2 regions of the Streptomyces thermocarboxydovorans genome follow, and region 2 is predicted to be linked to the other one. Evidence: riboswitches for the same ligand, from Rfam matches in the RefSeq annotation. Region 2 holds a riboswitch; the other holds the start of a gene.
What was found. A riboswitch is a leader RNA that binds a small molecule or an ion and turns the genes downstream of it on or off. The one in region 2 is predicted to bind S-adenosylmethionine.

Region 1 (3,676 bases), on a different contig from region 2:
CATCGCCTTCACGAAGTGCACGTCCGGCTCGGTGAGCAGCGGGCCGACGATGCCGGTGACGAAGTCGGCGGAGAAGTCGCGCAGGTCGGCGTCGACGAAGCAGACGATGTCGCCGCGGGTGACCAGCAGCGAGCGCCACAGCACCTCGCCCTTGCCGGGGACGGCGGGCAGCCGGGGCAGGATCTCGTCCCGGTGCACCACCCGCGCCCCCGCAGCCGCGGCCACCTCCGAGGTGCGGTCGGTGGAACCGGAGTCCACCACCACGATCTCGTCCACCAGGGGTGCCTTCAGCAGCAGCTCGTCCCGGATGACGGACACGATGTCGCCGACCGTCTCCTCCTCGTTCAGCGCGGGCAGCACCACGCTCACCGTCTGCCCGGTGGCCCGCTTGGCGGCCAGGATCCGGTGCAGCGGGCGGTCGGTCACGGACCAGGAGCGGTCGATCAGCCAGCGCTCGACTTCTTCCAGCACGGTCGGCGGCTCCTCACTGGTCGTGATCCATCTCGCGGTTCGGACAGCTGTCTCAAGTGTCCTGGCTGTCGGTTACAGTCTTGAACAACGCGCGTGACCATCGCATGCCGGGGTCGCCGCGCGGACAACTGAACACCGCTCATCCAGAGGGGCAGAGGGACACGGCCCGATGAAGCCCCGGCAACCCTCCAGTCGGTTCTTGTCACACGGACGTGGCGAGGCTCCCGGCTAGGGAAGGTGCCAAATCCGTCTCACGGCGAGATGCGTCGTGAGGAAGATGAGGAGAAAGGGCCTCGCCTCATATGGCTGTGCAGACTGTTGCAAGCTCCACGGACTCCACGGACTCCACGGGTACCACGTCCGCCCGGACTGTGGACCTCGGCCCCGCAGCGGCCCTGAGCTGTCGCGAGTGCGGCCACCGCGTCCCGCTCGGCCCGGTCTTCGCCTGCGAGGAGTGTTTCGGCCCGCTCGAGGTCGCCTACGACTTCTCCTCCTACGACACCGAGCAGCTCCGCAAGCGCATCGAGGCGGGCCCCGCGAACATCTGGCGCTACGCGCCCCTGCTGCCCGTTCCGGCCGACGTGGCGGACAAGCCCAACCTCAACCCCGGCTGGACCAAGCTGGTCAAGGCCGACAACCTGGCGGGCGAGCTGGGCATCACCGGCGGGCTGTACGTCAAGGACGACTCCGGCAACCCGACGCACTCCTTCAAGGACCGGGTGGTCGCCCAGGCCCTGGAGGCGGCCCGCGTCTTCGGCTTCACCACCCTGTCCTGCTCCTCCACCGGCAACCTGGCCGGCGCGGTGGGTGCCGCAGCCGCCCGGGCCGGCTTCCGCTCCTGCGTGTTCATCCCGCACGACCTGGAGCAGGGCAAGGTCGTCATGGCGGCGGTCTACGGCGGCGAGCTGGTCGGCATCGAGGGCAACTACGACGATGTGAACCGCTTCTGCTCCGAGCTGATAGGCGACCCGGCCGGCGAGGGCTGGGGCTTCGTCAACGTCAACCTGCGGCCGTACTACGCCGAGGGCTCCAAGACGCTCGCCTACGAGATCTGCGAGCAGCTGGGCTGGCAGCTGCCGGACCAGATCGTGGTGCCGATCGCCTCCGGCTCCCAGCTCACCAAGATCGACAAGGGTCTGCAGGAACTGATCAAGCTGGGCCTCGTCGAGGACAAGCCCTACAAGATCTTCGGTGCCCAGGCCGAGGGCTGCTCGCCGGTGTCGGCCGCCTTCAAGGCCGGGCACGACGTGGTGCGCCCGCAGAAGCCGGACACCATCGCCAAGTCGCTGGCGATCGGCAACCCGGCGGACGGGCCGTACGTCCTGGACATCGCGCGCCGCACCGGCGGTGCGGTGGAGGACGTGACGGACGAGCAGATCGTCGACGCGATCAAGGTGCTGGCGCGCACCGAGGGCATCTTCGCGGAGACCGCCGGCGGGGTGACCGTGGGCGTCACCCGCAAGCTCGTCGAGAACGGGGTGCTGGACCCGTCGAAGACCACCGTGGTGCTCAACACCGGTGACGGTCTGAAGACGCTGGACGCGGTGGCCGGTACCGGGCTCACCGCGACGATCCGGCCCAGCCTGGAGTCGTTCCGCGAGGCCGGCCTCGCCTGAGCGCCGCCTGCCGTACGTCTGCGGGCCGGTGCGGGCCGGCCACGCAGTTCCCCGCGCCCCTGGGGCGTCAGTCGACCGGAGGTCCACACCATGAGCGTCACCGTCCGCATCCCGACCATCCTGCGCACCTACACGGGTGGCAAGGCCGAGGTCACGGCCGAGGGGTCCACCCTCGCCGAGGTCATCGAGGACCTGGAGAAGAACCACACCGGGATCGCCGCCCGGGTCCTGGACGACCAGGGCAAGCTGCGCCGGTTCGTCAACGTCTACGTCAACGACGACGACGTCCGCTTCGAGCAGGGCCTTGAGACCGCCACCCCGGACGGTGCGGGCGTGTCCATCATCCCGGCCGTCGCCGGCGGCTGATCCCCGCCGGACATTACCCTCGGTAACGTCGATTACCGAGCGTTCACCGTGTTGCCCCCTCCGTGAGAGATGCGGAGGGGGCAATTCCATGGGGTTGAGCGCGGTAGAGTTGGGGAACGCGCTCCCGATCCAGCGATCGAGCACCCTGAATTCCTGCCGTACGCCCGACTGGAAATGGCCAAAGTGCGGGCGCTTTTCGCGGCTTTTGCGGCATTTGTACGGCCCGACTTGCCCTGAATTCGGGTGAATTCTCGCCACATTCCGGACCGGTGTCGTCCAGATTTCTCGTCCGATTGACCTGTTGCAGACGGCAGTTGGACAGATACATTCAGCCGCGGTCGACGCGTTCCGGCGCACGCCCCCAACCGTTGGGGGGTGAGGTCTGACCCGGATCCGCGAAGTGTGGATCTGTGCAAGGGCCAGTAATAGGGGAGTTAGGCATGGCTCAGGGCACCGTCAAGTGGTTCAACGCGGAGAAGGGGTACGGCTTCATCGCGGTCGACGGTGGTGCGGATGTTTTCGTCCACTACAGCGCGATCCAGATGGACGGCTACCGCACCCTGGAAGAGGGCCAGCGGGTCGAGTTCGAGATCTCGCAGGGCCAGAAGGGCCCGCAGGCCGACATGGTTCGCGTCACCGCCTGAACGCTTACCAGCCGCAGGCATCGTTCACTGACGAAGGGCTCGCACCCCGCCGGGTGCGGGCCCTTCGCCGTGCCGGGACCACGTCCTCCGGACATGCCGGGACCAGGGGATACGGGGCGCGCGACACCCCTGCGAGCGCCGCCGGGAGCCTGTCCGAACCCTGGAGGGCGCTTGCACTCGCATGGGTCGAGTGCTAATCATTGGGCGTTAGCACTCTGAAGGTGAGAGTGACAGCGGAAGGACCGGGTCGGTGAGGCCCGCAGGCCGGGTGGGGCAAGGAACCACAAGGCGTGCGAGCCGTCCGTCGCGGGCGCGGGCGCGGTCCGAAGGAATCACCCCCAGTCCTGGAGGGACCACTTCACATGGCCAAGATCATCGCGTTCGACGAGGAGGCGCGGCGCGGCCTCGAGCGCGGCATGAACCAGCTCGCGGACGCCGTCAAGGTGACCCTCGGCCCCAAGGGCCGCAACGTCGTCCTCGAGAAGAAGTGGGGCGCCCCCACGATCACCAACGACGGTGTCTCCATCGCCAAGGAGATCGAGCTCGAGGACCCGTACGAGAAGATCGGCGCCGAGCTGG
Region 2 (3,676 bases):
CAGAACACGGCTCCCTGCGACAACCTGCGTGTACTGCCCGCCCTCGAAGGGCTGCTCGTTCATGACCTTTTCGATCGAGAGGTCGAACCGACACGACGGGTTCTTCCGGACCAGGCGCAGGATCAGGATGCGGATCGAGCGAACGGTGGGCGGGCGGCCCGGCCTCTTCGGTCGGCAGGTGCGGGCGTGGCGCCGCTTGAGCAGGTCGCGGTGCCATCGCAGCACGGTGTCGGGCTGGACCAGCAACCGGGGCCCGCGCAGAACCCGGCGCGGCAGCGGCACCAGCAGAGCGGCGAGGAAGGCTCGGTCTTCCGAGGCGAACTTCACCCGGTCCTCCCCGAGCTGCCGCTCAAGGACCATGATCTGGTGACACAGGGCGAGAATCTCCGCGTCCTTGTCGCGGTTGCTCATTGGTAGCAGACACAGCGCCGCGAACGCGTTGGTGACGGTCAGGTAGGCGAGACGAAGCAACACTAGTGCTCATCCTGCCGCACCGAACAAGCCCCTGAGCTGCATGGATGACATTCTCGGCAGGCGCACAGTTCCGGCCGCACGAGTGCGACGTAGAGGGTCTCGCGGGTGCCCCACCCGGCGGAGAACGTCCAGCCGGTCCACGGGTGTTCATCTCTGGCCGGGGTGAGCAGCTGGGCGCTGACCCGGCCCGCGGTGCCCGGAGCGTCGTGCTGCGGCCGACGTAGCGTAGGCGCCCGTCGGCGCCGTACCGGCCGAGCAGCAGGGTGCGGGGAGATGCCGGGGATCCGGTGACCGCCCCGTCGATCGCGTCCTCGGTCTCTCGCACCTTGTACTTGCGCCACCTCCACACCGACGGCTCGTACGGGCCGTTCAGCTGCTTGAAGAGGACGCCTTCCACGCCGGTTACCTCTGCCGTGTTGGGCTGTCCCGGCCCGTTGGTGGTGGTGCTGTCCCATGAGCCCGCACCCGTATGGACTCAGGCGGCAGATGCTCGCTCTGCGCCCTTCGGCTGGACGGAAACAACAGGGCGCAGGGCACCGCAGCCTGGGGCCGTTAGTCGGTCACAGCTCGGTAAGAGGAACATGGCAGCGTGTCCAGTGGACGCTCCAGTCGCCGTCGAGCGGGGTGTAGCCGGCCTCCCGCATCCGTTCCGTCGCCTGTTCCAGGTGGCTCCGCAGTTCTTCGAGACTGCCGCTGCCCAGCTCCTTGCTGCCAGCGTCCAGCTGGAGGTACATGACGTGGTCCTCTCCCCGGTGCTCCGCACTGAACTCGACGGTGTAATAGCCGTTGCTGCCCCGGCTGTAGATGGACACGTAGTGCTGCGTGATCTCGTCCGGATCGAAGCCGTACTGTTCGAACACTTCAAGGATCTCGTACGGCGGGTCCGTGACGTCGCATGAGCTGCACCGCCACTGGATCTGCCATGGACCGTCCGGGGCCCACCCCTCCCTTTCCGGCCTTGCCTGGGCGAGTTCGGTGAGGGTGGTGAGCGTTTCGAACCAATCTCCTTCGGTGTACGCGGTGATGTCGCCGCCCAGGTGATAGGCCGACTCCTTCCCCGTTCCTTCGGCGAAGTCGTCCACGACCGTCAGAACGCAGCCGGTGTCCTCCTGGTACTCCACCTTCGCGTACCGCCGCTTGTCCTCCTCGTCTCCCCGGCGGATGCCGGGCATGCCGGCACCCGTCCGGGCATCTGTTCCGTCGGCCTCCTCGCCTTCCGCAGACACCGCGTCCGGCTCCCGAGGCCGGACGGGTGCGCGCCGGTGAGGGTTGAGGCAGACCGACTCCAACCGGGCCTTTCCGATACGGCTGCTGATCAGTGATCCGGGAACATTCTCCCCCTGGCTGACAGCACGTGCCTGAAGGGGGCGGTCCGAGCTGCGGTAGAAGGCGACGTCGAATCCGCTGTCGAGCCACTGGTCCAAGATCTCGTCAGTTCCAGGCCGGCCGGAGCCGCTCGCCTCGGCCGTGCAGAACAGCGCCCGGGCAGCGTCAAGGCCGATGGTCACCAGGCCCGCGCAGCCCGGCTCTGCGACTGCGGACATGGCGGGTCCGGGCGTCGGCTCAGGCTTCTGGTCCTGCCGCCCCGTCGGCAATTCGGGGATCGCGTCGGAAACGGGCATGGGCGGCCAACCCTCCGGAGTCGATGGACCCCGGCAGTGCACACCCGCACCCCGGTGATCTGCGGTTTCCCAACGCACCGCGCGCTGGGCCGGTCGTCACCCGGGGCATCCGCGGCGAGCGGGATGTCGTCCAGCAAGCCGGGGCTTGACGCTGAAACTCGTGACCGGGCGCGAAAGTAACATCCGTCCGGATCTTGCACAATGTGATCCACAACGCTTTGCCCCTTGACCGGTGGTGTGGCATCGTTCCGCTCGGTCACGACGCCGATCGCGCCGAGGACCGACTCCCACGGCCCTGTGGGAGCGAGCACCGATCTCCCTGCCGGTGGGTAAGGGGGTCCTTCGTCCCCAGGAGGCCCTCATGCAGGTCACTGACGCTGCGACCACACCCCCGAACTGGGACCCCTACCGGTGGACGGTCGTCGACATCCGATTCCCGGACCGAACAGTACGGATCAAACCGCGTCCGCGAGGCACGACCGAGGGCCCTTTCCCTAAACTCCCGGAACCCGCCGGCACCGCCGCCCTCCACGTCGTCACGGCGTGCGACCCCCACGGCCGTCCCACCCTTGCCGAAGACGACGCCCACGCCCAGGCCCGGCTCCTCGATGAGCTCGACCGGCGAGGGCTCGCGTGGTGGCCCACAGCGGGAGGCAATGCGCACGGCACGCACATCGAGCAGAGCGTCGCCATCGCCGGCCTGAACGACTCGGCGGCGCGTGAACTGGGGCGGTGCTCCGGCCAGGACCGGTCTTCGCCTGGACCTCCGGCGCCTGGCGTCTGCTGCCCTGAGACTGCGACGCGACGGACATAGGCGCGGTCCTCGTGCATGACGCTGTTGCGACCATCCCCGCGGGTGCGGGGAGCAGACGAAGGGCGCCTGGAAGGGCTCCCGCACGTCCTCGTACAGCACCTCCGCCCGCCGGGCCACAGACAACGCCGGTCAGTCCGCCCGTCTGAGCAGCGCCCGCGCCATCGAAGGACAGCACACGTCCATCGCTGCGTGATACACACGCACTCCCTGCGTGCGGGCCGTCCAACTCGACATCCGGGTTCGGCGACCCGTGCCATACCCCTGAACAGCAACCACCTCGAGCCAGGAGGGGCCCATGGCCACGAACCGACAGATGAGCCGCGCCGACTACGAAACCATCTCCGCGGCCATCGCTGAATCCGACGACCAGGACTTCCACGCCCGCCGAAACATCGCCTTCAACCTCGCCGACGCCCTCACCGGCACCTCGGACCGCTTCGACCCCGTGCTCTGGCTGACCCAGTGCGATATCGGGCCAGTCTCCCCGGCCGACGTGGCGGGCTGGACGAAGCGCCTGGAACTGCGCGTCATCTCCATCGGCAAGCGGCGCCGCAACAGCCTCAACATGGGCTACACCAAGACCGAGCAGTACATCGACGCCGACGACAACCCCCTGCACCTGGAGCGAGAGTAGGGACCATCCCCGCGGCTCCGACCGGCCGTTGCCGCACGGTCCAGAAGGGTTGTTCCTCGACCCCCGATCTGAGCTACGCCGAGTGCTGCGACCGCACGGAACGCCCTGGCGCTCCGCGCAGCAGGGGGAACT

Region 1: it holds a riboswitch for S-adenosylmethionine, as region 2 does, so the genes downstream of both, thrC (threonine synthase) here and ABD198_RS24745 (hypothetical protein) in region 2, are expected to answer to the same signal.

What each region holds. Positions count from the first base shown of each region.
Region 1 is NZ_BAAAGU010000013.1:105,560-109,235, reverse strand. Features, by position in the region: gene ABD198_RS08600 (glucosyl-3-phosphoglycerate synthase) at 1-471, opposite strand, end outside; SAM riboswitch class I at 608-755, shown strand; gene thrC (threonine synthase) at 774-2,087, shown strand; gene ABD198_RS08590 (MoaD/ThiS family protein) at 2,178-2,453, shown strand; gene ABD198_RS08585 (cold-shock protein) at 2,894-3,097, shown strand; gene groL (chaperonin GroEL) at 3,460-3,676, shown strand, end outside.
Region 2 is NZ_BAAAGU010000059.1:35,747-39,422, forward strand. Features, by position in the region: gene ABD198_RS24740 (hypothetical protein) at 1-474, opposite strand, end outside; gene ABD198_RS24745 (hypothetical protein) at 1,035-2,096, opposite strand; SAM riboswitch class IV at 2,153-2,262, opposite strand; gene ABD198_RS30790 (DUF3293 domain-containing protein) at 2,458-2,910, shown strand; gene ABD198_RS24750 (hypothetical protein) at 3,206-3,544, shown strand.